3 regions of the Gordonia sp. McavH-238-E genome follow, and region 2 is predicted to be linked to each of the others. Evidence: riboswitches for the same ligand, from Rfam matches in the RefSeq annotation. Region 2 holds a riboswitch; each other region holds the start of a gene.
The links. A riboswitch is a leader RNA that binds a small molecule or an ion and turns the genes downstream of it on or off. The one in region 2 is predicted to bind thiamine pyrophosphate.
Positions count from the first base shown of each region.

Region 1: it holds a riboswitch for thiamine pyrophosphate, as region 2 does, so the genes downstream of both, thiC (phosphomethylpyrimidine synthase ThiC) here and MHN80_RS04260 (TenA family protein) in region 2, are expected to answer to the same signal.
Region 3: it holds a riboswitch for thiamine pyrophosphate, as region 2 does, so the genes downstream of both, thiO (glycine oxidase ThiO) here and MHN80_RS04260 (TenA family protein) in region 2, are expected to answer to the same signal.

Region 1 is NZ_JAKRFE010000007.1:56,931-67,437, forward strand. Features, by position in the region: gene MHN80_RS11790 ((2,3-dihydroxybenzoyl)adenylate synthase) at 6-1,664, shown strand; gene MHN80_RS11795 (GNAT family N-acetyltransferase) at 1,678-2,025, opposite strand; TPP riboswitch at 2,235-2,349, shown strand; gene thiC (phosphomethylpyrimidine synthase ThiC) at 2,341-4,029, shown strand; gene thiD (bifunctional hydroxymethylpyrimidine kinase/phosphomethylpyrimidine kinase) at 4,029-4,949, shown strand; gene MHN80_RS11810 (ABC transporter family substrate-binding protein) at 4,972-6,624, opposite strand; gene MHN80_RS11815 (ABC transporter ATP-binding protein) at 6,621-8,771, opposite strand; gene MHN80_RS11820 (ABC transporter permease) at 8,768-9,793, opposite strand; gene MHN80_RS11825 (ABC transporter permease) at 9,795-10,507, opposite strand, start outside.
Region 2 is NZ_JAKRFE010000002.1:453,100-463,606, reverse strand. Features, by position in the region: gene MHN80_RS04275 (ABC transporter ATP-binding protein) at 1-562, opposite strand, end outside; gene MHN80_RS04270 (ABC transporter permease) at 559-1,350, opposite strand; gene MHN80_RS04265 (ABC transporter substrate-binding protein) at 1,325-2,350, opposite strand; gene MHN80_RS04260 (TenA family protein) at 2,347-3,057, opposite strand; TPP riboswitch at 3,045-3,140, opposite strand; gene MHN80_RS04255 (LLM class F420-dependent oxidoreductase) at 3,170-4,027, opposite strand; gene MHN80_RS04250 (TetR/AcrR family transcriptional regulator) at 4,141-4,749, opposite strand; gene MHN80_RS04245 (NAD(P)/FAD-dependent oxidoreductase) at 4,943-6,319, shown strand; gene MHN80_RS04240 (alpha/beta hydrolase) at 6,316-7,269, shown strand; gene MHN80_RS04235 (SDR family NAD(P)-dependent oxidoreductase) at 7,266-8,024, shown strand; gene MHN80_RS04230 (class I SAM-dependent methyltransferase) at 8,046-8,744, opposite strand; gene MHN80_RS04225 (NADPH:quinone oxidoreductase family protein) at 8,795-9,769, shown strand; gene MHN80_RS04220 (DUF2277 domain-containing protein) at 9,833-10,102, shown strand.
Region 3 is NZ_JAKRFE010000024.1:22,544-33,050, forward strand. Features, by position in the region: gene MHN80_RS24120 (serine/threonine-protein kinase) at 1-937, opposite strand, end outside; gene MHN80_RS24125 (glutamate ABC transporter substrate-binding protein) at 943-1,947, opposite strand; gene MHN80_RS24130 (hypothetical protein) at 1,953-3,404, opposite strand; gene MHN80_RS24135 (NUDIX hydrolase) at 3,756-4,238, shown strand; gene MHN80_RS24140 (hypothetical protein) at 4,256-4,639, opposite strand; gene thiE (thiamine phosphate synthase) at 4,963-5,688, opposite strand; TPP riboswitch at 5,736-5,846, shown strand; gene thiO (glycine oxidase ThiO) at 5,841-6,905, shown strand; gene thiS (sulfur carrier protein ThiS) at 6,902-7,102, shown strand; gene MHN80_RS24160 (thiazole synthase) at 7,095-7,892, shown strand; gene MHN80_RS24165 (ABC transporter ATP-binding protein) at 7,962-8,900, shown strand; gene MHN80_RS24170 (ABC transporter permease) at 8,897-9,643, shown strand; gene MHN80_RS24175 (LuxR family transcriptional regulator) at 9,772-10,507, shown strand, end outside.

The DNA of each region.
Region 1 (10,507 bases), on a different contig from region 2:
AACTCATGCCGACGCACCTCGACCACGTGACCGATCTGCTCGACGGTTTCTCACCCCACACCGATGCACAGGCCCAGCGATACCGGGACGCGGGTGTGTTCCTCGGCCGCCCGCTGTTCGCGGCCCTCGACGTCGCGGCCGAGCGCTCCCCCGATGCGCCCGCGGTGACCGACGCATCCACCGACGGTCCGCGAACGCTCACCTACGCCGAGTTCCGCGCCGCCACCCTGCGCCGGGCCGCCGGTTTCGTCGACGCCGGTCTGCGGCCCGCCCAACGGGTCGTCCTGCAGCTCAACAACTCCCTCGACTTCGCCGTGACCCTGTTCGGCCTCCTTCGCGCGGGTGTCGTGCCGGTGATGACACTGCCGGCGCACCGGATCACCGAGATCGCCCATCTCGCGACCGGCTCGGGCGCGGTCGCCTACATCGGCGAGGACGGCCGCCGGGGGTTCGACTTCCGCGACCTCGCGGCCGAACTGCAGTCGCGGGTGCCCGACATCGCGCAGGTCTTCATCTCCGGCGATCCCGGCCGGTTCGCGGCGCTGCCCGACGCCGACCCCGCCGCGACCGCGCTCCCCGACGGCCCCGACCCCGGTCTGCCTGCGCTGTTCCTGGTCTCGGGGGGAACCACCGGCCTGCCGAAACTGATCGCCCGCACGCACGACGACTACGACCTCAACGCGCGGCTGTCGGCGGGCATCGCCGGCCTCACCGCCGACGACACCTACCTCGTCGCGCTGCCCGCAGCACACAACTTCCCGTTGAGCTGCCCGGGCATCCTCGGCGTGGTCGGCGTCGGCGGGCAGATCGTCTTCGCCGACAACCCCAGCCCGGACAACACCTTCGACCTGATCGAGCGACACCGCATCACGGTGACCTCGCTCGTCCCCGCCCTCGCGCAACTCTGGTGCGCGGCGACCGAGTGGGAACCCGCCGACATCAGCTCGCTGCGCCTGCTGCAGGTCGGCGGCGCCAAGTTGGCCCAGCCCGACGCCGTCGCCCTCGACGCCGCACTCGGCCCCGTCGCGCAGCAGGTGTTCGGGATGGCCGAGGGTCTGATCTGCTACACCCGTCTCGATGAACCGCGCGAGCTTGTTCACCAGGTGCAGGGTTCGCCGATGTCGGAGCTCGACGAGGTGCGCGTGGTCGACGAGGACGGCGACGACGTCCCCGATGGCACGGAAGGTGAACTCCTGGTGCGTGGGCCGTACACGATCCGCGGTTACTACCGGGCCGCAGCCCACAACGAGAAGTCCTTCACGCCGGACGGTTTCTATCGCTCCGGCGACAAGGTGACGAGGCTGCCGTCGGGCCAACTCGCGGTGACCGGCCGCATCAAGGACACCATCGTCCGAGCCGGCGAGAACGTCGCTGCCGACGACGTCGAGGAGAACCTCCTCGCCCACGACTCGGTCCGACAGGTGGCGGTGGTCGGCCTACCCGACGACGCACTCGGGGAGAAGATCTGCGCCGCCGTGGTGCTCTCGCACGAGCACCCCCCGGCCCAGCCGCTGGAGCTCGCGACCATCCGCACGTTCCTCGCCGAGCGCGGACTCGCCTCGTTCAAACTGCCCGACGCGGTGCGGATCGTGACCACCCTCCCGGTGACCGCGGTCGGCAAGATCGACAAGAAGGTGCTGCGCGAGACCCTGCTCGCCGACTGAGCCGGCGCACCCCTCACACCGGAGCGAGGGTGACGATCCCGGGATGGCTGTCGAGGTAGCGCTTGGTGAACGTGCACACCGGACGCAGCCGGGCGCCCTGTTCGCGGGTGTAGTGCACGACGGTGCGGGTGAGCCGGGTGGCGAGACCGTGTCCGCTGTACTCGTCGTAGAGCACGGTGTGCAGCACGGTGATGGTCGTCTGACCGTCGGCCGTCTCGGTCGTGTAGCCGAGAACGCCGACCAGATCGCCGGCCACCCAGAGTTCGAATCGGTCGCGGTCGGGGTTGTGTACCACCTGCGAGATCTGTTGCAGAATCGACTTCGCCGACTGTGGTGGTCGCTGACGATGCTTGCGGAGCACCCGACCCTCCTCACCTCGTGATCACGGACATCGGACCACCGGCGCGCGCCGCCCTGACTCGACATGACACCCGCCTGTGATCCGGGTCACACGGTACCTTACGGAACCGTAACTGCCGACCCCATGGCTCGGTTGTCGCATATCGATACGGTTCGCCGCACCCTGCCCGCCCGTCCCGTCGGGCGATGTAGGGTTGCGGACGCACGACAACTACACACCGCGGGGGCTCTCACGATGACCGAGGGCTGAGATGGCGACGGGCGGTCGCCGACCGCTCGAACCTGTCCGGGTAATGCCGGCGTAGGGAGATGAGCCATGGGTACATCTGTATCCGCCGCACACAACAGCAGCGCGCCCGCCGATTCCGGGTTCCTGACCCTCGGTCCCATCGAGGGCAGCGTCAAACACCACCTCTCGGTCGACGATCTGCGCGTGCCGCAGCGCCGCATCCACCTCACCAATGGTGAGCATCTCGACGTCTACGACACCTCGGGGCCGTACACCGACGACGCGGCACACATCGATGTCGAGAAGGGCCTCGCACCCATTCGCGACAGCTGGCAGAGGCCCGACCCGATCGACGGCGCGAGCACCCAGCTCGCCTGGGCGCGAGCCGGGATCGTCACCGCCGAGATGCGGTTCATCGCCGCCCGGGAGGGTGTCGACGTCGAACTGGTCCGCTCCGAGGTCGCGATCGGGCGCGCGGTGATCCCGGCGAACCACCGCCACCCCGAGTCCGAGCCGATGATCATCGGAAAGCGCTTCGCGGTGAAAGTCAATGCGAACATCGGTAATTCGGCGGTCCGGAGCTCCATCTCCGACGAGGTCGAGAAGATGGTGTGGGCCACCAGATGGGGCGCCGACACCATCATGGATCTGTCGACCGGCGCAGACATCCACACCACGCGGGAATGGATCATGCGCAACTCGCCGGTCCCGGTCGGCACCGTTCCCATCTACCAGGCACTCGAGAAGGTCAACGGCGACCCCGCCTCACTGACGTGGGAGCTGTACCGCGACACCGTCATCGAGCAGGCCGAACAAGGCGTCGACTACATGACCGTCCACGCCGGCGTCCTGCTGCGGTACGTGCCGCTGACCGCGAAGCGCGTCACCGGCATCGTCTCGCGCGGCGGTTCCATCATGGCCGCGTGGTGTCTCGCACATCACCGGGAGTCGTTCCTGTACACGCATTTCGACGAGCTGTGCGAGATCTTCCGGCGCTACGACATCACATTCTCCCTCGGCGACGGTCTGCGCCCGGGGTCGATCGCCGACGCCGACGACGAGGCACAGTTCGCCGAGCTCCGCACCCTCGGCGAACTGACCACGATCGCCAAATCGCATGGCGTGCAGGTCATGATCGAGGGACCGGGGCACGTCCCCATGCACAAGATCGCGGAGAACGTGCGCTTGGAAGAGGAGCTGTGCGAGGAGGCACCGTTCTACACCCTCGGCCCCCTCGCCACCGACATCGCACCCGCGTACGACCACATCACCTCGGCCATCGGGGCAGCGATGATCGCCCAGGCCGGCACCGCGATGCTCTGCTACGTGACTCCGAAGGAGCACCTGGGACTTCCGGACCGCGACGATGTCAAGGTCGGCGTGATCACCTACAAGATCGCCGCGCACTCCGCCGACCTCGCCAAGGGCCATCCGCGAGCCCAGGAACGCGACGACGCACTCAGCAAGGCGCGCTTCGAGTTCCGATGGACCGACCAGTTCAACCTCGCGCTCGATCCGGACACCGCTCGCGCGTACCACGACGAGACACTGCCCGCCGAGCCTGCCAAGACCGCCCACTTCTGTTCGATGTGTGGGCCCAAGTTCTGCTCGATGCGGATCTCGGCAGATGTCCGCGCCTATGCCGAGGAACACGGTCTCGTCACCGCCGAGGACATCGACCGCACGATCGCGGAGGGCATGGCCGCGAAGTCGGCGGAGTTCACCGAGGCCGGGAACCGCGTGTACCTGCCGCTCGAGACGGTTGGTGGCGAGTGATGCGCACAGTCAACGCGAAACAACGCACAGTCGACGGAGATCGACGCACGGTCGACAAGGAAGGCTTCGTGGAACTCCCTGTTGCGCAGCCCGGTTCTGCTCCCGTTCGGGTCCTGACCATCGCCGGATCGGATTCGGGTGGTGGTGCGGGAATCCAGGCCGACATGCGCACCTTCGCCCTGCTCGGGGTGCACGGGTGTGTCGCGGTGACTGCGGTGACCGTCCAGAACTCGCTGGGTGTCCGCGGTTTCGAAGAGATCTCACCGCAGACCGTGGCGGCGCAGATCGACTCCGTCGCCGGTGACATCGGTGTCGCCGCGGCGAAGACCGGCATGCTCGCGTCGGCACCGATCATCGAGGCCATCGTCGAGCAGTGCGGCGCGAGCGGCATCGGCCGCGATGCATCCGTCCCGCTGGTGGTCGACCCGGTGTGCGCATCGATGCACGGAAACCAGCTGCTCGCCGACTCCGCGCTCGACACGTTGCGTCACAAGCTGTTCCCCCTCGCCACGGTCGTGACACCCAATCTGGACGAGGTCCGCTTGATCACCGGCATCGAGGTCACCGACGCCGATTCGCAGCGCGATGCCGCCAGAGCACTGCTCGATCTCGGGCCGCGGTGGGCCCTGGTCAAGGGCGGGCACCTGCGGACGTCGGATCGGTCCCCGGACCTGCTCTACGACGGTGACCAGTTCATCGAACTCAGTCATGAGCGGATCGACACCCCGCATGATCACGGCGCGGGCGACACCCTCGCCGCGGCGATCGCGAGCGCCCTCGCACACGGCTACCCGGTCCCCGAGGCGGTCGGTTTCGGAAAGGGTTGGGTCACGCGCTGCCTGGCCGCCGCCTATCCGCTGGGTGCCGGCCACGGCCCGGTCAATCCGTTGTGGCGACTGAGCGCGGGGCCCGCGGACTAGCCGACCGTCCGGTCGCTCCCCGTCATTTCTCCCAGCCGATGTCCTCGATCGGGCCGATGTAGAACTGACCCGCCCCGTAGTTCGCCAGCCCTTCCTTCACCGCCACCATGGCGGGACCGTTGAACAGTGGCAGGTTCGAGAACTGCTGGAACGCCTCGTGTTCGACCCGGTTCCCGGCGGCTATCTGTGCTGTCGGGTCACCGATCTGCGACATGGCCTCGATCTGCGCATCCAGCTCGGGTGTCCCCGCGCCCGCGGGGTTGAATTGCGAGTCGCTGCACCAGACCTGACAGAAGTAGGCCATCCCGAACGGATCGCTCGAGGAGAAGCCCATCATGAACAGGTCGAACTCCTTGTTCACCACGACCTTCGAGAAGTCCGCTGACGGTCGTTGGGTCACGACGAGGTCGATGCCGACCTTGCCCAGGATCGCCTGCAGGGCGCGTGACAGGTTGGCGCTGGTGGTGTCGTCGCCGACATTCGGCAGGGTCAGTGACAGCCGCGTCCCGTCCCTGGTCCGGATGCCGTCGTCTCCGATGCGCCACCCCGCCTGGTCGAGCAGACCCGAGGCGCGATCCGGGTCGTAGGAGACCACACCGGCCAGGTTGTCCCGATAGCCGGGTTGGAACGGATACAGCGACAGCGATCCGGGAAGTTCCTCGGTGTAGTTGAGACCGGTGAATCGGATGCGCGCCAGTGTTTCTCGGTCGATCGCCGTCATCACCGCCTCGCGCACGGCCCGATCGGCGAGGATCGGGGCGTCCAGGTTGAGCGCGAGCAGGGCCTGCTGAGGCGAGGCGGCCGTCCGGATGTCGATCCCGTTCATGGTCAGCACGCGGGCACGGGCATCCTTCGCCGCCACTCCGGCGACGTCGATCTCACCGTTCTGGAAGGCGTTGAGTGCAGCCTGCGACTCGAGCTGCCGGAACACCCGCCGGTCGAGTTTGCCCGGCTTGCCCCACCATTTCGGATTGCGCTCGAACACAACCGTTCCCGCGTTCGGATCGTAGGACGCGATCGTGTACGGCCCGGCTCCCCATTCGGGGTGCGGGTTCGTGACGTATCCCTTGTTGTAGGTGTCCGGGGAAGTCGCCTTCGGATGAAGCACCAGATTGAACAGACCGTCCGGCCACGCACACACGCCGTCGAACCGCACGATCGCCTGCCGGTCGTCGATCCCCCGGGTGACCGAGCCGATCTGGCTGTACCCGTCGGTCGAACTCACGATGTATCGGTCGTCGATTCCCCTACTGGTCCGCCAGGTCTCGACGAAGGCCCGATAGTCGATGGGCGTCCCGTCGTTGAAGAACGCCCGCGGATTGATGGTGTAGGTGACCACGGTGTCGCCGTCGACGGTCTCGGCGCGGACATCGGTGAGGTAGTCGGGGTTGGGCGAATACTCGCCGTCCGGTGAGAAGTAGGCCAGATTCGGGTTGTACCACCGCCACAGCGCCAGAGTGTAGGCCGAAGCGTCGGCGTGGAAGGTGTTCCACTGCGCGGACACCTCGGTGATGGCGGTCGTGAGACTGCCCCCGTCGCGGAGGTTCTCGCGCGGCTGCGGATTCAGCGACGCGCCCTCGGTGGTCACCGCTGACGTGTCGAGCGCGGCACCGCATCCCGCGACGGACCCGACCGCGATCACCACCACCGACACTAGGATCCAGAACCGTCTCACGTCGATCCCCCCGGGCCGGGGTCGAGCTCCACGAAGTGGCAGGCCGCTCGGTGATCGGTGTGCGGATCCTGCACGGTCGTCCGCAATCGGGGGGTGACCGAGCGGCAGAGTTCGCGTCGCGCGTCGTCGAGGTCCCGGTGCAACGGGCAGCGGGCGGCGAAGCTGCACCCGACGATGTCCTCGGTGGGACTGGGTTGTTCGCCCCTCAGCACGATCGGCCGACGCTCGCGTTCGATTCGCGGGTCGGGGATCGGGACCGCAGACAGCAGGGCCCGTGTGTAGGGGTGCAACGGCCGGGTGAAGACGCGTTCGGTCGGCCCCGCTTCGACGATCGCCCCGAGATACATCACCGCGATCCGGTCCGCCAGCTGGCGCACCACCGACAGGTCGTGCGCGACGACGAGGTAGGCGACGTCACCGTCGGACTGCAACCGCCGGATGAGGTTGACGATGTCGGCCTGCACGGAGACGTCCAGCGCGGACAGCGGTTCGTCGAGGATGATCAGTTCCGGATCGGTGGCCAGGGCCCGGGCGATGGCCAGTCGCTGTTTCTGCCCGCCCGAGAACGCGGCCGGGAACCGGTCGGCGTGGACGGGGTCGAGGCCCACCCGAAGCATGAGATCGGTGACGGCGCGCTCGGTCTCGGCCTTCGGGTGGCCGAGCGCACGGAGTGGTTCGGCGACGATGTCGAAGGCGGTGAAGCGTGGGTCGAGAGCGTCCGAGGGGTCCTGGAAGACGATCGACACCTTCTGGCGCAGCGCTCGTGCGGCACGCGAGCGGACCGACGCCGGGTCGACGCCGCCGATGCGGATCACGCCGGCCGGCTGGGCGAAGTTCATGATCTCGAGCAGGGTCGTGGACTTCCCGCTTCCCGATTCGCCGACGATCGCCATCGACTCACCGCGTCGTACATCGAAGGAGATGTCGTCGACCGCGCGGACCGAACCGACGGGGCGCCGAAGCAGGCCGCTGGTGAGCGGAAAGACCTTGACCATCCGTTCGACCTCGAGAACTGTTGCTGACGAACGATCTTCGTCGCCTCGAGGGGACGGCGCACCGAACCCCGGCGTGTCGAACACCGGTCCGTCGAACACCGGGGTTCCGCCGAGCCGCCCGTCCGCTCCGATCTCGTCGGCACGGATGCAGGCGGCGCTGTGCCCGGGAGCCGTGTCGTCCTCGACACCGTCGCCGTCCCCCACGAGTGGTCGCAGTTCCGGTTCGGCGCGCAGACAGTCGTCGACCGCGAGTGGACATCTCGGTGCGAACGGGCAGGCGTCGTCGAGGTCGATGAGAGCCGGTGGCGCACCCGGGATCGGGGTGAGCGTGTCGGTTCGGCGGTCGACCCGCGGAACCGCGCCCAGCAGACCGATCGTGTACGGCATCCGCGGACGGACGAATATCGGTTCGACATCGGCGGTTTCGACCGCCCGACCGGCGTACATCACCACGACGTCGTCGGCGGTGCCGGCGACCACCCCCAGATCGTGGGTGATCAGCAGCATGGCGGCACCGGTCTCCCGCTGCGCGGTGCGCAGGACCTCGAGGATCTGCGCCTGGATCGTGACGTCGAGTGCGGTGGTCGGTTCGTCGGCGATGATCACGGCGGGATCGTTGGCGATGGCCATCGCGATCATCACCCGTTGCCTCATCCCGCCGGACAATTCGTGCGGAAAGGACCGGGCACGCCGCGCCGGATCCGGGATGCCCACGAGATCGAGTAACTCGACCGCTCGTGCCCACGCCTGCTTGCCGGAGAGCTGCCGGTGAGCGCGCAGGGCCTCGGAGATCTGGGCGCCGACGGTGAACACTGGCGTGAGCGATGACAGCGGGTCCTGGAACACCATGGCGATCTCCGAACCCCGGATCGCCGAGAAATCCCGATCCGGCAGGCCCACCAGTTCCCGGCCGCGCAGGGTCACCGAACCCGAGACCCGCGCGGCATCGGGCAGTAATCCGAGAACGGCCAACGCCGACACCGACTTTCCCGAACCCGATTCGCCCACGAGCGCCGTCGTCCGACCGGATCGGAGCTCGAGGTCGAGGCCGCGGACCGCGTTCAATGCGCCGGCCTCGGTGTCGAAGTCCACCCGCAGATCGCGGACCTCGATGACCGCCGGCTGCACGGCGGAGCCGACCGCGCCGATCATCGCCCGGCCTCATCGGTGGGACGGTGTCGACGGGTCGACGCCCGGGAGGTCGGGTCGAAGGCATCGCGCAACCCGTCGGCGATCAGCGCCATCGACACGGTCAGCAATGACAACACCCCTGCCGGAAACCAGAACAGCCACGGGGAGGCGGCCAGTGTTCCCGCCCCGGCCTGCAGCAACGACCCCAGGGTCACGTCGGGGATCTCGACGCCGAAACCGAGGAAGGACAGACCGGTCTCGGCCAAGACGGTGGCCACCACGCCGAGCGCGAAGTTGACGACGAGGAGCGAGGCGATGTTGGGCAGAATGTGTCGTCGGATGATCGTCACCGGCGACACCCCGAGATAGTGTGCGGCGGTGACGTAGTCGCGTTCGCGCACGGTCGTGGCGAGCGAATGGATGACCCGGGCCGGCATCATCCATCCGAACGCGATGAGCACGACGATCAACCAGCGCCAGTCGCCCCCGGTGCTGTTCGAGACCAGCGCGAGGATCAGGAACGTCGGCACGACGAGCAGCAGGTAGACCGCACCCAGGACGATCCGCTGCACCCATCCGCCGAAATACGCGGCCGACCCGCCCAGCACAGCTGCGATCGCGGTGGTCCCGATCGCCACCGACAGCGCGATCGTCAGCGACCGCCGGAGCCCGTGGACCACCTGGGCGTACAGGTCGTTGCCCGCGTCGTTCGTGCCGAACCAGTGCGCGCCTTCGGATCCCGAGAAGGTCGGCGGGAACCCGATCGCGAGGAAGTCGGTGTCGGTGTAGGAGTAAGCCGTGAGCAACCCGCCGAACAGTGCGAACAGCACCAACAACCCGAAGATGAACAGCCCGAGCATCGCGGAGCGGTTTCGCCGGTAGCGCGTCGCGATGATCTTCGTCCGCCCCGCCCGGCGCCGCGCCACCGGCACCGACGTGGCGTCGGATTCGGCCAGCAGACCCCCGGCCTCGCCCATGATCGGCACGGTGGCGTCCTGGTGTCCCGAACTCCGACCGCGCGGTTCAGGAGGCAGCATCGTCATGTCAGTTCACCCGCACCCTCGGATCCAGATAGACGACTGCCAGGTCCGCCAGAATGGCGCCGACGGCCGTCGCGAGGGCACCGAAGGCGGCCACCGCCACGACGCCGTGGACGTCGTTGGTGTTGATCGATGTCACGAAGTAGCGTCCCATGCCCTCCCACCCGAAGATGGTCTCGGTGAGTACGGCGCCGGTGAACACCGCCGGGATGGCGAAGGCGACACCCACCGCGACGGGGATGATGGCCGTGCGCAGGGCATGCCGACGGACCGCGACGCCGCGGGTGAGCCCCTTGGCACGTGCGGTCCGGACGTAATCGGCGTTCACGGTGTCGAGCACCAGGGATCGCTGCAGCAGGTGCAGGCCGGCGTACTGCACGATCACGAGCGTGATGGTCGGCAAGATGAGGTGCTGGAGGCGGTCGAAGAGCACCGGGAAGAAGCCGTCGATGTCGATGCTCGACGCGCCCGAGACGTAGACGACCGTGTGTCCGACACCCTGATTGAGTGAGATCGCGGCCAGCACGATCCCGAGGCCCACCACGGGGACCGGCAGGTTGATGGCCGCGATCGAGATGAACTGCCACACCCGGTCGGACACCTTGTACTGCCGGAGGGCGGTGTACACGCCCAGGGCGATTCCTGCGATCGTCGAGAGCACGGTGGCCGCTGCGAGGAGTTGCACGGACGAGACCAGCCGGAAACCGATCTCGGAGT
Region 2 (10,507 bases):
GTTGCCAGACCGACTGCAGCCACGACTGCATCTCCGTCCGGGTCAACGAGTCCAGGGCGCCGAACGGTTCGTCGAGCAGCAGCAGATCGCGGTTCTGCACGACCGTGCGGAGCAGGGCGGCCCGCTGTCGCATCCCCCCGGACAGCTGAGACGGGCGCGCGTCCTCGAACCCGGACAACCCGAAGGTGGGGAAGAGCTCCGCCGCCCGGCGACGGGCATCGGCTGCCGGCACACCCTGTACCTGCAGGCCGAGGATCGTGTTGTCGAGGATCGTGCGCCAGGGGAACAGGAGATCCTTCTGCGGCATGTACGCGCAGTGTCCGGCGATCGCGGCGTCGCCGCCGACGGTGACGCTGCCGGAGTCGGGTACGTCGAGCCCGGCGAGCATGCTGAAGATGGTGCTCTTGCCGCAGCCACTCGGTCCGATGACGGAGACGAACTCGCCGGGCTCCGCCGTGAACGAGACCGCGTCGAGCACGTGACGCGGAGGTTGCTCGCGGCCGCTCCGGGGGAAGGATTTCGTCAGCCGGTCCACGACGAGCCGGCGAGCGTCGTCGGTCATGAGGGCTCGGTCTTCTCGGCACGAGCCCACGGCACGACGACGCGTTCGATCGCGAATGTCAGCAGATACAGCCCGACGCTGATGACGGCCGTCACCAGCACGGCCGCGAGCACGAGGTCGGTGCGGAACGAGTTCTTCTGGAGGCTCATGTAGATGCCGAGCCCCTGGCTGGCGCCGACGTACTCGGCGAACACGGCACCCACCACCGCGTAGGTGATGCCGATCCGCAGCGCCGTGAAGAACCGGGGGAGCGCGGACGGCAGGCGCACGTAGCGGAAGATCTGCCGGCGGGTGGCGCCCATGCTCCGCAGGAGTGCGCCGGCCTCGCGATCGGCGGCCGCGAACCCCTCGATCAACCCGATCGCCATCGGGAAGAAGGTGACAAGGGCGATGACCAGCACCTTCGGGAGCACGCCGAAGCCGAACCAGATGATCATGAGCGGGGCGATCGCGATGATCGGCAATGTCTGCGACGCGACGAACAGGGGCACGAAGGCTCGCCGCAGGGTGGGGGAGAAGTCGACGATGATCGCCAGTACCCATGCCAGGACCAGTGACACCGCGAAGCCGATCAGGGTGACCTGAAGCGTCGCCCCGGCGTGCACCCCGATCTCGTCCCGATGCGCCCACCCCTGTGCCGCGACCCGGGACGGCGACGGCAGCAGTTGCGGTCGGACCCCGCTGAGGTCGACATAGACCTGCCAGGCCGCGACGAGTACCACCACCGCCACGATCGCGGGCGCGGCCCGCCGGAGGCCGGTGCTAGCGGGACGCGTCGAGGTAATCATTGGTGAAGTAGGTCGACCAGTCCGGCTCGGCTGTGAGCGCGGACCCGTCCGGACCCGTGAGAAGCCCACTGCGGTAGAGGAACCCGGAGTTCCCGGCCCACTGCTCGAGCGTCTGCCCGCCCACCCGGCCGTTCGCGTCTTTCATGTACTGGGCGGCAAGCATCCGCTGGCTCTCGACGACCAGCTTCTCGTCGTTGAACGCGCCCGGATTGGCGGCGATGAGGTCGCGGGCGGCGGCATCCGGGTCATCGGCCGCAGCCTGGTAGCCGCGTTGCAGCGCCCGTACGAACGTCGCCGCACGCTCCGGGTTCTCGTTCAGCCAGTCCTCGTTGGCGTCGACGACGATCGCGTAGGCCTCCGGGAAACCGAAGTCCGTGTAGTGGAAATACCTCATCGGCGTTCCGTGGTGCTCGGCCTCGATGCCCTCCCAGGCGAGATACGAGACGGTGAAGTCCGCCTTCCCGGAATAGACGGCCTCGTATGCGGAGGTGCCGAGGGTGACCGAGGTGAATTCACCTGTGCCGCCGTCGTTCCGGATCACCCGCTTGAGTGTCTCCACCTCACCGGGGTCACCGAACCCGGCATAGGTCTTGCCGTCGAGGTCCTTCGGGCTCGTGATGTCGTCGCGGTCGGCGCGGACACCGATACCTGTCGCCCACCGCTGCAGTGGTGCCAGCACGGAGATCGTGTGCGCGCCCGATGCCCGAGAGAAGGTGGACGAACTGTGGGTGCTGATCCCGAATTCGGCGTTCCCCGCGTCCACGACGGTGTCGACGGAGGTGTTGTTGTAGGGCAGGATCTCGACGTCCAGGCCGGACTCGGCGAAGTACCCGCGCTGTTGCGCCACGAACAGGCCGGTGTGATTGGTGTTCGGGGTCCAGTCGAGCGCGAACCGGATGGTGTTGTCGGAGGCGGTGTCCGACCCGCACGCGGTGGCCGTCGACAACACCGCGACGGTGGCAACGAGGCAGGCCAGGACACGGCGCGCGCGGCCGGTCATGCGGCGGGCCATGCGTAGGGGTTCAGCGCGGTGTCCCAGAACATGAGCTCGTACCGGGTGGCGATGGTGAACGCCGCGGACATCGCAGCCCGTTCCGACGCGCCGGCCGACGCCGCCGCCGCATCCACCAGTTCCCTTGCCCGGGCGGCGGATTCCTGGAACTCCGGGGCGTCGTAGGTGGTCACCCACTGGGCATACGGGTGCTTCGGGTCGGCGGCGAGGACCTCGGCGGCGCTCGCCGCCAGTCCCCGGCCGACGTCGGCGTAGATCCAGAAGCAGGGCAGCGCCGCGGCGGCGCCGACCGCGTACGACTCGGTCGCTGCGGTGGCGATCAGGTAGGACACATAGGCCAGGCACGCGGTCGACGGCTCGGGCTCACCCTGCCGCGGCGGCAACTGGCCGCCCCCGAGCAGGTCGCCGTGCAGGGCGACCTCGACGGTGGCCGCGGTCGACGACGAGTTCGCCCAGAATGCCGCGGTCTGCGGGTCGGGCGACTTCGACGCCAGGATCGCGAGTGCTTTCGAGTACCCGGCCAGGTACAGCGAGTCCTGCTCCAGGTAGGTGCGGAACACCTCGAGGGGCAGCGTGCCGTCTCCGAGGCGGTGCAGGAATTCGAGATCGTCGATCGACGCTCGCAGAGCTGTCGTCTGTTCCCACAGGTGGTCGGTGAAGCGGCCGGGATCCGGCGCGTGCGCATGCAAAGACATGACATCCCTTCGTCAGCATTACCTGGACAGGTTCTCGGGTCTCATCTCAGCCCCGCAGTTGCGGAGCACCCCGTGTCAGAACGCACCCAGGCTAGCAGAGGGATTCGGGCCTCTACACGACTGCCGGAGCGATACCCAACTTTCCCGCGAGTTTCGCGAGGTAACCGGTCGCGCGCTCCACCGAGTCGTCGGGCAGGCCGTACAGCACTGTCGTGACACCGATCTCGCGCCACTTCTCGAGTTTCTCGGGAATCGGTCGGAAGTCGAGGACGACGATCTCGGGATCGCCGGTGCGACCCGCGTCGGCCCAGATCTGCTTGAGCAGCGACACCGAACCCTCGATGTCCTCCTCGCCCGGGGTGGTGATCCAGCCGTCCGCGCTGCGCGCGATCCACTTGAAGTTCTTCTCGTTGCCCGCCGCACCCACCTGGACCGGGATGTGCGCCTGGGTCGACTTGGGCCACGCCCAGCTGGGACCGAATTGCACGAATTCGCCGTCGTATTCGGCTTCTTCCTCCGACCACAGCGTCGACATCGCCTCGAGATACTCGCGCAGCATGGTGCGCCGGCGCTTCGGCGGCACGTTGTGGTCCGCGAGTTCGTCGAGATTCCAGCCGAATCCGACGCCGAGGGTCACCCGTCCGTTCGAGAGGTGATCGAGGGTCGCGATGGTCTTGGCCAGCGTGATCGGATCCGATTGCACCGGAAGGGCGACCGCCGTGGCCAGACGGATGCGTTCGGTGACCGCGGCGGCGGCGGCCAGCGATGTCCACGGGTCGAGCGTGCGCATGTACCGCTCGTCGGGCAGGGTCTCGTCACCGGTGCGCGGGTGCGCCGCGTCGCGCCTGGTGGGGATGTGCCCGTGTTCGGGAACGTAGTAGGAAGCGAATCCCGCGTCCTCGATGAGTGGGGCGAGGACGTGCGGCTTCAATCCGCGATCACTGGTGAACTGCACGATCCCGAAATCCATGGTGCCCTCCGACGGCGTCGTTCGGCCGCCCGGGATGGCCGGACGGTTGACTGGACACCAGTCTAGGTGATCGGCGTCACTCAGACCAGAGGAGGACCGGGGCTCGGACGCGGTCAGTGGCGTGGATCGGTGCGGAACCCGGGGAGGATGAAGACCTCGAGGTGTCGTCGGACCTGGGATGCGTCGTCGATGTCGACGGTCTCACCCGGCGACGTACCCAGGCTGATCAGCACGCGGGCAACCCATTCGGACACCTCGCGCAGGTCATGTCCAGGATGGATCTCGCCCCGGTGCGCGGCGTGCTCGACGAACGGGAACCAGAACGCGGCGAGGTCGGGGACGAGCTTGACGACGCCCACGCCGGCGCATTCGGCGAACTCGGTCGGTTCGTCGGTGCGCAGCCGCATGAGCAGGGTTCCGGGGTCGTCGTACGCGCCGCGGCCGATCCGCACACCGGCAGTGAGCCGGCCCGCGAAGTCGTCGATCCCGTCGAGTTCGGCGCGTGCGTCCCGCCAGAAGGACTCGGTGAGGCGCACGATGGTGGCACCGATCATGGACGGTTTGTCGGGATAGTGCCGATAGAGCCACGCGCGCGAGACCCCGGCCGTCTCGGCCACCTGCTGCATCGTCGTCGCGCGAATCCCCTTGTCGGCGAGCAGCTTCTCCGTCGCATCGAGTAGGCGGTCCTGGACCGTGGTGGTCGGGGCTTCGGTCACGGACACTCCTGCGGTCACGGTCTGCGCGCACTGCTGCGTACTCGTCGGCGGTTCCGGCGAACGGACGACGGCGTCGTAGACAGTTCGCGGATTCTGTGTACACGATACGTCGCATCGTGTAGACACAAACCAGAATGTGTCTACACGCATGACCGAGACCCATACGACCGAACCACGACGTGTCCGACGAGGGGGCAGTGTGCCTTTACCAACCACCGCGATCATCGGGGCCGGCATCAGCGGTCTGACCGCAGGCAAGATGCTCACCGATTACGGCGTTCCGTACACATGCTTCGAGAGTTCCGACCGGGTCGGCGGCAACTGGGCGTTCGGCAATCCGAACGGCCACAGCAGCGCATACCGCTCGTTGCACATCGACACCTCCAAGCACCAATTGTCGTTCCGGGACTTCCCGATGCCCGACGAGTACCCGGACTTCCCGCACCACACCCAGGTGAAGGCCTATCTCGACTCGTACGCGGAGGCCTTCGACCTCTACTCGTCGATCGAGTTCACCAACGGCATCGAACACGCGACCCGACTCGACGGCGGCGGCTGGGAACTGCAGACCCAGCTGGGCGAGCGACGCCGGTTCGATCTGCTCGTCGTCGCCAACGGGCACCACTGGGACCCCCGGTGGCCGGACTTCCCGGGCGAGTTCGACGGCATCGAGATGCACGCCCACCACTACATCGACCCGCGCACCCCGCACGACTTCATGGGCAAGCGCATCCTGGTCGTCGGACTCGGCAACAGCGCGGCCGACATCGCCGTCGAGCTGTCGTCGAAGGCACTGGACAACAAGCTGACCCTGTCCACGCGGTCGGGTGCATGGATCGTCCCGAAGTACTTCGGCGGCAAACCGGCCGACAAGTACTACCGGTCGACGCCGTACCTGCCCACGTCGTGGCAGCGGAAGTTCGTCCAGGTCATGCAGCCCGTGACGGCAGGACGTCCCGAGGACTACGGACTACCGACGCCCAATCACAAGTTCTTCGAAGCACATCCGACCCAGTCGGTCGAGCTGCCGCTCCGGCTCGGCTCCGGTGATGTCATCCCCAAGCCCAACATCAACCGATTCGACGGGTCGACGGTTCACTTCGACGACGGCACCTCCGATGATTTCGACATCATCATCTACGCAACGGGATACAACATCACCTTCCCGTTCTTCGATCCCGAGTTCATCAGCGCCCCGGACAATCGGATCGACCTGTACAAGCGGATGTTCTACCCGGGGATCGACGACCTCGTCTTCGCCGGTTTCGCGCAAGCGGTCCCGACGCTGTTCCCGTTCGTCGAATGTCAGGCCCGCCTGATCGGCGCGTACGCCACAGGTCACTACCGGCTCCCGTCGGTGCCGGAGATGAAGCAGACGATCGAGGCCGACATGCACTACTACACCGGCCACATGCTCGATCGCCCGCGGCACACCCAGCAGCTCGATCACTATCTGTACGAACACAACATGCGGACCAAGGAGATCCCGGCGGGCATCCGCCGGGCCCAGCAGCAGGGGCCGACCGAATGGGCCGGCGTCGCTTCCGAACTGGTCTCGAAGGGAGCCTCGGCATGAGCACACCGGACGGTGCGACCACCGTGCGCTTCTCCTCGTCGGACGCCGAGTGCGACGCCTGGTTCTTACCGGGCGCGGCATCGTCGCCCTTCGAGGTCGACGGCACACGGCCCGTCGTCGTGATGGCCCATGGCTTCGCCGGGACCAAGGACTCCGGTCTGGGCCCCTACGCCCAGCGCTTCGCCGAGGCGGGCCTGGCGGTGCTGGCGTTCGACTATCGCGGCTTCGGGTTGTCGGGAGGAGAACCACGGCAACAGATCTCGTTGGAACGTCAGGCCGATGACTACCGTGCCGCGATCGTGGCCGCGAAGAAACAGCCGGGCGTCGATCCCGGTCGGATCATCCTGTGGGGTGTCTCGCAATCCGGTGGCCATGCACTGACCGTGGCCGCGGACCGCGAAGACGTTGCCGCGGTGATCGCCGTCATCCCCTTCGTGAACGGGCCGGCCGCCGGCCGGGTCGCCTACGCGCAGAACGGCGGGGCGGCGATCGCGAAGTCGACCGCGACCGCGGTGGCCAGTGCGGTGTCGCGACGCCTCGGACGTGCCCCGAGGATGATGCGAGTCGTGGGGCAACCCGGCGACACCGGCGCCGCGCTGACGGCGCCCGGTTATCAGGAGAGCTACCAGGCGATTGCCGGCCCGTCCTGGCGCAACGAGGTCGACGCCTCGGTCGGCCTGGAGATCGGGGGCTTCCGCGCGGACAAGTATGCGCATCGGGTCTCCGCTCCGGTGCTGTTCCAGATCGCCGACTTCGACTCCGTCGCACCGCCATACGCCGCGTCGAAGACGGCCTTCAAGGCACGCGCCGAGGTGCGGCACTACCCGTGCGACCACTTCGACGTGTTCGCCGGGAACGACTGGTTCGAACCCTGCGTCAAACACGAGATCGGTTTCCTGACACGGCATCTGGTTACCAAGGGCCACCCCGTCGAGGCCGGGGCCCGATGAGTCGGGCGATCGTCGTCGGCGGCGCCTCGGGTATCGGCCTCGCCACCGTCGACGCGTTGGCCGATGCCGGTTCAGAGGTGGTCGTCGCCGACGTCGACCTCGTGCGCGCCGAGGCGGTCGCCGCCGAACGAGGCGATGCGGTGCGCGCGGTCCGGCTGGACGTCACCGACGAGGACTCGGTCGCAGCCGTTTTCGAGGATGTGGGCGAGTTCGACACCGCGGTGAACTGTGCCGGACTCTCCGACCCCGGACCGCTCACCGACCTCGAGTTGAGTGCGTGGCGCCACACCGTCGACGTCTGTCTCACCGGAACGTTCCTGGTGGTCAAACACGCCGGCCGACGGATCGTCGACGGTGGGTCGATCACCTGCATCGCGTCGCTCAACGGTCGGCAACCCGGTGCGGGGATGGGCGCGTACTGCGCCTCGAAAGCCGGTGTGCTGATGCTCGTCGAGGTCGCCGCCCTCGAACTCGCCGAGCGTGGGGTCCGGGTCAACGCGGTGTCACCGGGGCTGGTCATGACCCCGCTGACCGAGGGGATCGGTTTCGTCCCCGGTCTGACCGAGGACTATCTCGACAACACCCCGCTGGGCCGCAGCGGTGAGACGTCCGAGATCGCCGACACCATCGCATTTCTCGCCTCCGACAAGGCGCGATGGATCACCGGCGCCGCGTTCGACGTCAACGGTGGTGCGCACCTGAAGCGCTATCCCGACGTGCTGGGCAAGGTGCGGGCGCTGGCCGCGGAAGCCTAGCGCCCGCACTGGCGCAGCGCGTCAGACCTTCGGTGTCAGCGGCGCACCGACATCACCCGAATCGCGACGCAGCACGCGCAGCGATCCCTCGACCCTGACCTCGGTGAACTGCCCGGTTTCCAGTGCCTGGCAGTAGATCTCGTACGGCGGCCGCCCGCCGTCGGCCGGGTCGGGGAAGACGTCGTGGATGAGCAGGGCGCCGCCGATGCGCACCCATGGCGCCCAGCCGTCGAGGTCGTTCTGTGCGGCCTCCATGCTGTGGCCGCCGTCGATGAACACGAAGTCGGCCGGCGTGCCCCAGACCCTCGACGCGACCGTCGACGGTGCCAGCACCCCCACCACGGTCTGGTCGAGTCCGGCGTCGAACATGGTGCGGCGGAAGCGTGCCGAGGTGTCCAGCGTGCCGGTGTGCGCGTCGACGAGCGATTCGTCGTGGTACTCCCACCCGGGCTGGTGCTCCTCGGAACCGCGATGGTGATCGACGGTCACGATGACGGCGCCGTGTGCCTCGCCCGCGGAACCGAGGAACACCGTCGACTTGCCGCAGTATGTACCGATCTCGACGCCGACCTTCGTCGAATCCGGTTGCGACAGATACTCTCCGGCGATCTCGAACAGTGTCTGCGCCTCGTCGAGCGGCATGAACCCGGGGGCCTCCTCGGCGACTCGGAGACGTTCGGGGGACGGTGCGCTCGGCAGCTGGGCCGTGGGGTGTGACATGGCACCAGATCCTATCGGGTCTGTGAGCGCCGCCGCGTAGGGTGAGCCGTATGAAAGCTCAGGTACTCAATGCAGAGACAGGCCCCTCCGGACTCGAACTGAAAGACGTCCCGGACCCTGTACCCGCCGACGGTCAGGTCCTCGTCGATGTGAAGTCATGCGGGGTGTGTTTCCCCGATGTCCTGATGAGCCAGGGCAAGTATCAGCTCCGCGTCCCCACGCCGTTCACGCCCGGAACCGAGGTGGCCGGGGTGGTGCGCTCGGCGCCCGAGGGATCGACGGTGAAGGTCGGTGACAAGGTCCTCGTCGCGTCGATCGTGGGGGGTTTCGCCGAACAGGTCGCGGCCGCACCCGAACAGCTGCTCCCGCTGCCGGAAGGGCTGAGCTTCGAGCAGGGCTCGGCGATGGGCATCAATTACCAGACGGCCCTGTTCGCGTTGAAGACCCGCGCCCACCTGCAGAAGGGTGAGGTCGTGGGAGTGCTCGGTGCTGCCGGTGGCGTCGGCACCGCCTCGATCATGGTCGCCAAGGCGCTCGGCGCGAAGGTCGTCGCGATCGTCCACCGCAAGGGTGCCGAAGAACTGCTGCGCAGTGCCGGGGCGGACGAGATCGTCCAGCTCGAAGAGGGCTGGGGGACCGCGCTCAAGGAGATCTTCCCCAAGGGTGTCGACGTGATGATCGATCCGTCCGGCGGTGAGGTGTTCGACGAGGCGTTGCGCCAGGTGGCGCCCGACGGCCGGTACGTGGTGGTCGGCTTCGCGGCGGGCGGTATCCCGACCGTCAAGCTCAACCGCGTCCTGTTCCGCAACATCGCGGTCGTGGGTGCCGCGTGGGGCGAGTACGTGCGCACGCACCCGGAGCTGAACCTCCCCGCGACCCTGCACGAGGAGCTGTCCCAGATGATCGCGGACGGCATGTCCCCGCAGGTGAATGTGACCTACACGCTCGATCAGCTGCCCGAGGCGTTGACCGATCTGGCCGAAGGGCGGATCCTGGGCAAAGCGGTCGTCAAGATCGGTGACTGAGGTCCCCACCTCGGTTCGGCCCCGGCGGCGACCCGCACCAGCATCCGACCGAAGGGATCTGCCATGTGCCGCAACATCACCGAACTCCGTGGTCTGGAACCGCCGGCGACGGGGGACGAGATCGAGGCCGCGGCTCGGCAGTACGTGCGCAAGGTGAGTGGGGTCCGCCATCCGTCGGCGGCGAACGTCGAGGCGTTCGAGGCGGCGGTCACCGCGGTCACCGCGGCGACGCGGACCCTGCTCGACGTCCTGCCGGAGCGTCGTCAACCGCCGAAGACAGTGCCCCCGCTGCGTCGGCCCGAAGTCCAGGCACGCATCGCTGCGCGAGGCTGATCGCGATCTCCGTCGAGGTTCAGCAGTGGGTATCGCCCGGCGATACCCACTGCTGAACTCGTCCTGACTGGATGGGGGACTACGAGCCGGCGGCTTCGTCGCTCCCGGTGACAATTGTTTCGGCGATGTCCCACAAGAGGTTGTCGAAAGCCTCGATTGCGTAGAAGAGTGCAGACAGCATGATTTTTCCCGCTTTCACTTCGAATTCGACAGTGGACGCAGGCCGCAACAAAACCGCACGTCGACGGCCTGTGGGATAGCGGGATGGGCGCCAGAGATTCAAGAGGGGGCTGATTTCCGGCGCGGCGAAGAATGATGTTACAAATCCCGAATCCCTGTATCATTGGTAGCACGAGCACCGCTTTCCGACAAGCAATTCGTACATCCGGATAGAGAATCCTCGGG
Region 3 (10,507 bases), on a different contig from region 2:
CGATGTACTCCATCACGATGTAGCCGAAGCGGTCATCGTCGTCGACGTGCTCGACGAAGTTGTAGATCTTGACGATCCCGGGATGATTCACCGAGGCCAGGAACTGCCGCTCGGCGACCGCGACGCGTTGTGCCTCCGAATCCGAGGAGTTCAGCAGGCCTTTGAGGACGACGGGCCGATCGCTCACATTGCGGTCGATGGCCAGGTAGATCCAGCCCAGGCCGCCGTGGGCGATCGCACCGGCGATCTCGTACTGGTCGGCGACCAGTGTGCCGGGAGCGAGACCGGGAACGAACGAGTATCGGGCGCCGCAGTTCCCGCAATCACCGGTCGGCGGTCCGGCACCCTCGCCCTCGACGCGGCCGACCGGTTTGCCGCAGCGCCAGCAGAACCGCTTGTTGTCGGCGATCACCGGGTCGTCGATGACGGCGTCCTCGGGTTCGATGTCGGTGATCTTCGGCATCTCGACCAGGCCGCTGCCGAGCCTGCGTTCGTGCACCGGAGGACGGCGCCGCGGCACGAGTCGCCGGCCGAGCGGACCCGAGTCGGGCTCCGGATGGGGCACGGCCGGACGGGACCGCACGACGCGGTCGGTCCGATCGTCGGGGTCCACCCCGACGGTGAACACCGGTGCGACAGCCTGTGTTCCGACATCGGGGTCGGTGCGCCGACCGGGCCGCGGGTCGGTGGTGTCGTCGGAGCCGGCCGTCAGCGCCGCGAGGTCGGCCTTCTGGGTGCCGACCTCGCCGACCTCGTCCTGCCCGATCTCGTCCTGCCCGACCTCGTCCTCGCCGAGAAGCGCGTCGAGCGAGACACGCTGGGTGCCGAGGTCCTCGCCCCGATCGTCCCCGCCCCGATCGTCACCGCCCCGATCGTCGCCCGCCTGATCGTGGCGGACATCGTCGGTGTCGTGATCGTTGCGCGCTGCGCCGTCCATGGGCATCAGTCCCGGTAGTACGGCTGGGGCGCGCCGTACCCGCTGTCGAGGATGGACAACCACCGGTCGCGGATCTCCTGCCAGCGACCGGTCACGCGGATGCGCTCCAGGACCCCGTTGACGAACCGGATCATGTCGTCCTGGCCCTTCGGGATTCCGACGCCGTAGAACTCCTCCCCGAGGCTGGGGCCGACGACCCGCAACCACGGGTCCTGGGCGGCCAGACCCGCGAGGATGGCGTCGTCGGTGGTCGCCGCGTCGATCTGCCCCTGTTGCATCAGCACCAGGCAGTCGGCCCAGGTCGTCGTGCTGACGATGGTGGCGCGGGGCTGGATGGCCTGGATGCGGCCGATCGAGGTCGTCCCGCGCGCCGCGCAGACACGCTTGTCCGCCAGCTGCGCCGGGCCGGTGACATTCGAATTCCGGAATGACAGAATGCGCTGCGAGGCAACGTAATAGGGAGCCGAGAAGCTGATGTCGCGCAACCGGTCGCACGTGATGCTCATCGTCTTGATCACCACGTCGACCGTCATGTCCCGCAGGGCGTCGATCCGCTGGGCGGAACTCAGGACCTGGAACTCGACGCGACGGTCGTCGCCGAAGATGGCGCCGGCGATCTCGTGCGCGATGTCGACGTCGAAGCCCTGGATGTCGCCGGTGATCGGGTCGCGGAAGCTGAACAGGTTGGAGCCGATGTCGAGGCCGACGATGAGCCGGCCGCGTTCCAGGATCCCGGCCATCGTCGAGTTCGGCGGCATCTGGCGCGGGAGCGGCATCTGGGCGGGCGGCCGAAGTGTCAGGGTCGCATTGCAGGCCTCGGAACTCGGCAGTGGTTCGACCGGCACGTCGACCTGGACGCCGGGCAGCACCGGTGGTCCGGCGGTGGCGGTGGGCGGGGGCGATTCGGGTGCGGGAAACCGCACGCACCCCGTGGCGACGAGGCCGGTGAGCGCGAGCAGGACCACGAACGTCAGCACGCGGTGACGTGACGGGGTATGAGGTGCGGGCATGGTCGTCATCGGTACTCCCGGATCCGGGGGATGAGACCGCCCACGATCGCGACACCGGCGAAGACGGTGAGCAGCAGGATGCCGGTGCCGGTGAACCCGAGGACGCGCTGCGCGGTGTTGATGTCGTCGCGGAACGAGTTCCGGGCGGTGGTGATCGCGTCGACCAGCGCGGTGTCGACCGCGGTGTAGGCGCGCGCGGAGCTGTCCGGTCCGTCGCCGACGGTGTGCAGGCGGGCGAGACCGAAGTTCCCGGTCTGGATGTAGCGGCGGACGGCGGCGTCGGTGCGCTTCCACTCCGTCAGCGCCGCGGTCACCGTGTCCAGCTGCTCGGCGGTGACCGCACTGTCGCCGTCCTCGGTTCCGCCGCGCACGTCGTCGACGATGTTGCCGATCTCGCTGGTCGCCGCGGAGAAGCTGCGTTCGAGTCCGCCCTGGTCGCCGCGGCGGATCAGCGACAGCGTCTCCGCCGACCGGGCCTGTTGGGTGAGGATGCGGGCAGCGGTCAGGTCGCGGAGCGGGTCGGCGCCCTCGGTGCGGGCGTCGCTGGTCGCCGCCACCGACATCAGGCCGGAGGCGAGCAGCCACAGCGTCCCGATGCTGAGGGCGAAGATGGCCGCGACGATCCCGAGGTTGAACCGGCGGCGGGTTCGGCGCGCGAGGTAACGCGAGGTCAGCACCAGCGCGGCGAGCAGGAACAACAATGGCGCGTACACGGTCCACGGCGGGCGGGTGAGCGTGTGTTGGGGATCGGCGATGGCCATCGACCGCCGCTCGTACAGGCGCTGTGCGGCCGGGAGGATCTCGTCCTGCATCATCGACGACGCCTGGCCGAGGTACGCCGAGCCGACCGGGTTGCCGAGTCGGTTGTTGGTTCGCGCCGTCTCGATGAGACCGCTGTACACCGGGATCGACGTGGAGAGGGTCTCGAGGTCGGCGCTGACGGCCTGCTCCGCCCGGTCCGACGCCATGCCGGAACCGGGTTCGCTGGACGTACCGGTCGCCAGGATCAACGACGACGACGCCGTCGCCAGCGCGTCGGAGTAGCGCTGCCGCAACTCGGGCGTCTCGAGACCGCCCGAGATGAACGCGGCGTTCGCGGAGGCGTCGGCGATCGACAGCGAGCTGTAGAGGACCTGTGCGGCCTCGGCGAGCGGTTCGGTCCGATCGATGAGGCGCTGCAGGGTCTGGGTGCGGTCCTCGAGAACCGTCGACGCGTACAGCCCGGTGCTCAGACAGCCGAGCGCCAGGATGCCGCAGATGATGATGAGTTTGCCGGGGGTGGTGACCGCGAAGTGCCGGAGGGTCTGGAAGGGCGACTGGGCGCGTTCCCGGGCCGTGGCGACGAGTTCGCGCCGGTCGGCGAGCACCTGTCGGATCGGGGGTGAGGATTGCGCCGGTCGGATCGTGCGACCGCCACGCGTCAGCGCCGTCCGCACGGAGGACGCGTCGCCGGTCACCTACCTGATCCCTTCTCGAACGCTGGATCGTCTCCGGTGCGGTCGTACGGTCACCGGTTCCCCGTTCCGGATTCGCGTGACCGGGCGATCAACGCCAGGTGTTGTGTCATCTGGGTCATCGTTCACCGGGTCGTGCGTGTTTCACCCTATGCCATCGGGCGGGGTTCCTCCGGGCTCGACCGGCCCCGAGTCGCCGACCTCGACCGTTCGGCTCGCAGTGCGTGCAACCGGGTCGCCTCAGGGTTCGCCACCCGGGATCCGCAAGCGCTGCGCGGACTCCCTGGCAGGTGGCGCGCGTCTCACTTACGGTGGAGGCACCCGGTCGACGCGATCGGGTTGCGAGGAGGCGTGGTGCGCGGCGACGGCGACGGCTGGGTGATCGATCCCGACGGTTCACGATATTGGGGTGTCCACGGCGCGGCAGGTCTGCTGCTGCGGGCGCCGTTGCCGGAGGGATCGACCGGTGTGCTCCTCCAGCATCGCGCCGCCTGGTCGCACCAGGGCGGGACATGGGCGCTGCCCGGCGGCGCGCGCGACTCGCACGAAGGCGCCGTCGACACGGCGATTCGCGAAGCCGAGGAAGAAGCCGGCATCACCGGCGACGATCTGCGCGTCGTCGCGGCCGTCGTCACCCACGAGTCACCCGGCGGATGGACCTACACGACCGTGATCGCCGAGACCGATTCGCCGGTCCGCACGGTCGCCAACTTCGAATCCACCGAGCTGCGGTGGGTCGACGAGAAGCGCGTCGACCAGCTGCCGCTGCACCCGGCGTTCGGGCTCGCCTGGCCCACGCTTCGCGAGCGCATCGCGATGCTCGACCCCCAGAGCTGAGTCCCGCTCCCTACCCGTCAGACCCCGACACGATCGGCGTCCAGCAGACGGTTCGCGCCCGCGATCAGGGCGTGGACGTTCGCCTCGTCGCCGCTCGCACCCTCGCCGGCGGCCCACGCCTGGCGGCCGTCGTTCTCGCACAGCAGGAACGTCGTGACCACGCCGTCGACCACCCGCTGATGCAGGCGGACGATCTGAACCGGGGCGCCGACGTCGTGGAGGATCGAGGTCATCGCGCCGACCGGACCGGCGGCGACCGCGCTGCACGACCTGATGCGGTCGGCGATCGCGAGCGTCGCCCGGCACTCGACCAGGTCGCCCGGACACGACACGACCGACCATGATCCGAGCCTGATCGCGCCGCCACGGGAGTATTCGTCGGTGAATTCCTGCCAGGTCATCCCGGTCGCCTCCTCGTGCATTCCAGGGGGAAGCGGACGTCCGTACCGCTCGGTGAACAGATCGTCACCGCGGCGGTCGCCGCACTGATGCCACGAACAGGATGGATGGGACAGATGAAGAGGGTGCATCTCATTAACCGATTTCGGTCGAAGAACGGATGACCGACTGGAGAGCGCAACCGACCCGCAGCGGGGGGTCGGTCAGAGTCAGACCCCGCTGCGGCGGGTTACGAGAACGCTCGTGATGCACAACATGATCGGTCCACCATAGACCCGAGGTATCGACCGGGCAAACGTGTTTGCCCGACGCCGGCGGTGAGCCGCTACAGCATCCCGGCGAGGTCGCGGGCCGCGGCGGCCGGGTCGGCGGCCGCGGTGATGGCTCGGACGACGACGATGCGCTCGGCGCCGAGTGCGGTGACCTCGCCGACGCGGCCGGCGTCGATCCCGCCGATGGCGAACCACGGCTTCGGCGATTGTGGTGTCCCCGACAGCATTTCCGAAGTGGCGGAGACGAGGTCGAGGCCGGCGGCGGCGCGGCCGGGTTTGGTGGGCGTGGTCCAGCACGGGCCGACGCAGAAGTAGTCGACGTCCTCGTCGGCGATCGCGGCGGCGGCCTGGTCGGAGTCATGGGTCGAGGCGCCGATGACGACGTCCGGGCCCACGATCCGGCGGGCCGCCGACGCCGCGAGGTCGCCCTGTCCCACGTGCAGGACATCGGCGCCGGAGAGCGCCGCGATGTCGGCGCGGTCGTTGACCGCCAGCAATGCGCCGTGCGCATCGGCGACGGCCCGCATCCCGGCGAGGATCTCGAGTTCCTCCCGCGCCTCGAGGGTCCCGAACTCGCGTTCGCCCGGTGAGTTCTTGTCACGGAGCTGCACAATGTCGACGCCGCCCGCGAGCGCGGCATCGACGAAGTCGAGGAGGTCGCCGCGTTCGCGCCGGGCGTCGGTGCACAGGTAGAGGCGGGCCGCGGAGAGCCGACGACGACGGTCCGCCGCGCGGCCGGAGTCCGCGGACGCTGACGTGGTGGGGTTCGGGGTCGTCACGCCGACCAGGCTAACCGGACGCCCGAGGCCCGGGCGTAGGGTGGACCGCACGAACACACGGGAGTCCGGATCGGCCGGGCTGAGAGTGCGGACCCATCCGCTGACCGTCGAACCTGATCCGGGTCATTCCGGCGAAGGAAGGTGATTCCAGCGTGAATTCCCCTCAGCAGAAGCCTGCGCACCGCCCGCTCACGGTCGTGGGCGGCGGCGTCATCGGGTTGACGTGCGCGCTCGCCGCGGCCGACGCCGGGTGGCGGGTTCGCGTACTCGACGCCGGCACCGAGGAGCGCGCCTCGTGGGTCGCGGGCGGCATGCTCGGTTCGCTCGGCGAGGGAATCCCCGGCGAGGAGGCATCGCTCGCCCTGTCGGTCGAGTCGGTCCGCCGCTGGCCTGCGCTCGTGAAGCGACTCGACGATCCGGCCGTCGTCACCGCCACCGACTCGCTCTTCGTCGCGGCCTCGGCCACCGACATCGAGTATCTGCGGCACCTCGCCGACTTCGTCTGGTCCGGTCAGCCCGGCACCGATGCCGCGCTGCAGCCGGTGACCGGCCGCGACATCCGAACACTGGAACCGTCACTGAGTTCTCGACTCGTCGGTGGCTACCGCGCGATCGGGGAATGGTCGGTGGACAACCGCCGACTGCTCGAGGCGCTGCGCGCCGCGGCCACCAGTGCCGGCGTCGAGCTCGTCTCCGCTCGCCTCGAGTCCCTGTCCGATGTCGACGACCTGGGCCCTGACGCGCAGGTCCTGCTCGCCGCCGGACTCGGCACCGCGGCACTGTGGCCGGACGTCGACCTGCACCCGGCCAAGGGGGAGATCCTGCGGCTTCGTCGCACGCGGTGGTCGGTGCCCCCGCCCGACCACGTCGTCCGGGCTCGCCTGCACGGCCGCGCCGTGTACGTGGTCCCGCGCGAGGACGGGGTCGTCGTCGGGGCGACCCAGTACGAGGCGGAGGGGATGGCCGACCGGACGCCGCAGGCCGGTGGGGTCGCCGACCTGCTGGCCGACGCGATCGAGGTGATGCCCGGGCTGCGGACGTATGAGCTGACCGAAGCGGCGGCCGGCCTGCGGCCGTGCACCGCCGACGGGTTACCGCTCGTCACCCGCGTGGACGCCCGCACGGTCGTGGCGACCGGGCACGGACGCAATGGGATCGTCCTCGCTCCCGGTACCGCGGAGCGGGTCCTGTCGATCCTGGAAGGAGTCGAGGAATGAGTATCACGGTGAACGGCGAGACAGTGGACGTCGAGGCCGACGCCTCGGTGCGCGATGTGGTCGCCGGACTCGGGTTGCCGGATCGCGGGATCGCGGTCGCGGTGGACGGCGCGGTCGTCCCGCGCGGCCGCTGGGACCGGCACACCATGACCGATGGCGCCGTCGTCGAGATCGTCACGGCGGTGCAGGGTGGCTGACCAGTTGACACCCGACCCGTTGCGGATCGGCGGCCGCGAGTTCTCGTCTCGGCTCATCACCGGCACCGGTGGCGCGTCGAATCTCGCGACCCTGGAACGCGCACTCGTCGCGTCGGGTACCGAACTCACCACCGTCGCGGTCCGCCGCGTCGATGCCGCCTCGGGCACCGGGGTCTTCGACCTGCTGCGGAGGCTCGACATCGCGGTTCTGCCGAACACGGCGGGGTGCCACACCACCGCCGAGGCGGTGCTGACCGCGCAGTTGGCGCGCGAGGCGTTCGAGACCGACTGGGTCAAGCTCGAGGTGGTCGCCGACGAGCGCACCCTGATGCCCGACGCCATCGAGCTCGTCGACGCGGCGGCCGCCCTGGTCGCGGACGGATTCGTCGTCCTGGCCTACACGAATGACGACCCGGTCCTGGCCGCACGACTCGCCGATCTCGGCGTGGCCGCGGTGATGCCACTCGGCTCGCCCATCGGGACCGGCCTCGGAATCCTCAACCCGCACAACATCGAGATGATCGTCGACGACTGCCGCACCCGCTTCGACGACCCGCTGCCGGTCATCCTCGACGCCGGCATCGGTACCGCGAGCGACGCGGCCCTGGCGATGGAACTCGGTTGCGACGGAGTACTTCTGGCCACCGCGGTGACCCGCGCGGAGAACCCCGAACAGATGGCGACGGCGATGCGGCATGCGGTGATCGCGGGCCGGCTGGCCGCGCGGGCGGGCCGGATCCCCAAGCGCTTCTGGGCCCACGCGTCCTCGCCCGGCCGGGAGCAGAGCTGACGGTCGCCCGCGACAGGCCGTCCGAATGACGGACCGGGCCGCTCCGGCTTGGACGGCTATGGTCGAGGCGTGTTGCGGGTAGCGAATCTGACGAAGGACTTCGGCGGTCAACGCGCGGTCGACGACCTCACCTTCGAAGTCGGGCCGGGACGGGTGACCGGCTTCCTGGGGCCCAACGGTGCGGGCAAGTCGACCACGATGCGCATGATGCTCGGTCTCGATCGCCCGACCTCGGGTACGGCCACGATCAACGGTCAGCGCTACCGCGACCTCGACCACCCGCTGCGTCAGGTCGGCGCGCTGCTCGACGCCCGGTGGGTGCACCCGAACCGCAGTGCGCGTTCTCATCTTCGATGGCTGGCGGCGAGCAACCAGATCCCGGTCGCCCGGGTGGACGAGGTGCTCGAGACGGTCGGGCTCACCTCGGTGGCCAAGAAACGCGCGGGCGGCTTCTCGCTCGGCATGTCGCAGCGACTCGGGCTGGCGGGTGCCCTCATCGGCGACCCGCACACGCTGTTGTTCGACGAGCCGGTCAACGGCCTCGACCCGGAGGGGATCGTGTGGATCCGCGGGTTCATGCGCAAGCTCGCCGCCGAGGGTCGAACGGTGCTGGTGTCGAGCCACCTGCTCACCGAGATGTCGCTCACCGCAGATCATCTCGTCGTCATCGGGCGGGGGCGGCTGATCGCCGACTGCTCGGTGGGTGAGTTCACCGGACGGGCTCGGCAGTCCGTGCGGGTGCGCGGCCCGCAGCTGGAGCAGTTGCATGCCGCGCTCGCCGCGGCGGGGCTGAACCCCGCACCGGGAGACCCGGATGATCGCGGGCGTCCGGTGATGCGCATACCGGACACCACAACCGATCACGTCGGCGATCTCGCCGCCGCCGCGGGCATCACGTTGCACGAGCTCTCCGCCGAGTCGGCGTCGCTCGAAGAGGTGTTCATGTCGATGACGGCCCACGCTGTCGACTACACCGCCACCGACAATCAGGGGGGAGTGAGCCGGTGATCGCCGCGATCAACGCCGAACGGATCAAGCTCGCCAGCACGCGGTCGCCGTACTGGTGCCTCGGTGTCGTCGTCGTGCTGGGTCTGGGCATTGCGGTGCTGCTCGGTGCTGTCGCCGGAACCTCGTACGGAAGTCCCGGCGAGGCCGACACCCTCACCGGCGACTTCCTGATCGGCGTCGACCAGTTCGGGGTCGCGGTCCTGGCGATCATGGCGATCCTGGGTGTCACCACCGAGTATCGCTTCGGCACCATCCGCCCGACCTTCGCCGCGATTCCGCGCCGCCCACGGGTCCTCATCGCGAAGGCGGTCGTGTTCGGCGGACTCTCGTTCGCAGTGGTCGCGATCCTGTGCGTCGTCGCGGTCGTGGTCGCGCAGATGCTGTCCGGTGTCGGGGTCTCACTGACCGGGTCCGAGACCGTCCGACATCTCTGGGGCACGCCGGTTTTCGCGATGCTGTGCGCGCTGATCGGCCTCGCGGTGGGGGCGCTCGTGCGGCATTCGGCGGGCGCGGTGGCGATCATGCTCGTCTGGATGCTGGCCCTCGAGCGCATCGTGTCGGTGCTCCCGCGTGTGGGTGAGCACATCGTGTCGTTCCTGCCGTTCCTCAACGGCTGGAACTTCCTCGCGGGTGGCAGCGACACCTTCCACTGGAACGCCTACGGATCGTTGCTGTACTTCGCGGCGTTCACTCTCGTGCTCCTGGCGGCGGCGGTGGCGGTCACGAACGCCCGGGATGCGTAGTTCGCGTACTTCGATCCGCTGATGTCGAATCCGGGATTCGCTGAGTGCTGGCCACTGCCATCCGGTTGGACCACATTGGTGCTTCGGCGCGGCCCATTGTAGGGACCGGCAGACTAAAATTCGCGGTTATGTCCACGAATTGGCCGCTTGTCGAGCGCGATCGGGAGTTCCGCACGATCCAGGCGGCACTCAGGGGTGAGACGACCGGTTGTGGCGTGGTCCTGACGGGCGACTCCGGCGTCGGCAAGACCACCCTTGCGCGGCATGTCACCGCCGAGTTGCCCACGGGGGTGCGATGGGTCGCGGGTACCGAGTCCGCGCGGTCGATCCCGCTGGGCGTCTTCGCTCATCTCGTCGGCCCGGCGACGTCGAGCGATCCGGTCACCTATCTTGCGGCAGCGCGTGAATCACTGCTCGCCGACGGCGATGTCGTCATCGGTGTCGACGACGCCCACCTCCTGGACGAACTGTCGGCGACGCTCCTGCATCAACTCGCGATCGACCGTGCGGTGCACATCGTGGCGACCGTGCGCAGCGGCGAGACCGTCCCGGATGCGGTGACCTCGCTGTGGAAGGACAACCATCTCACGCGGATCACGTTGTCGCCGTTCACCAAAGAACAGAGTGTCGAGCTCATCGAGTCCGTGCTCGACGGCCAGCTCGAGGAGCACTCCGCGAATCTCATGTGGGAGGCCTCCGGTGGGAACGCACTGTTCCTCCGGCATCTCGTCGACGGCGCCCGGCAGGCCGACACCCTGCGGCAGGTCAACGGTGTGTGGCAACTCCGCGGGCGTGCCGCCATCACCTCGGAGCTCGCGTCGCTGCTCGAGGGCCGGATCGAGCAACTGGACGGTTCGGTCCTGG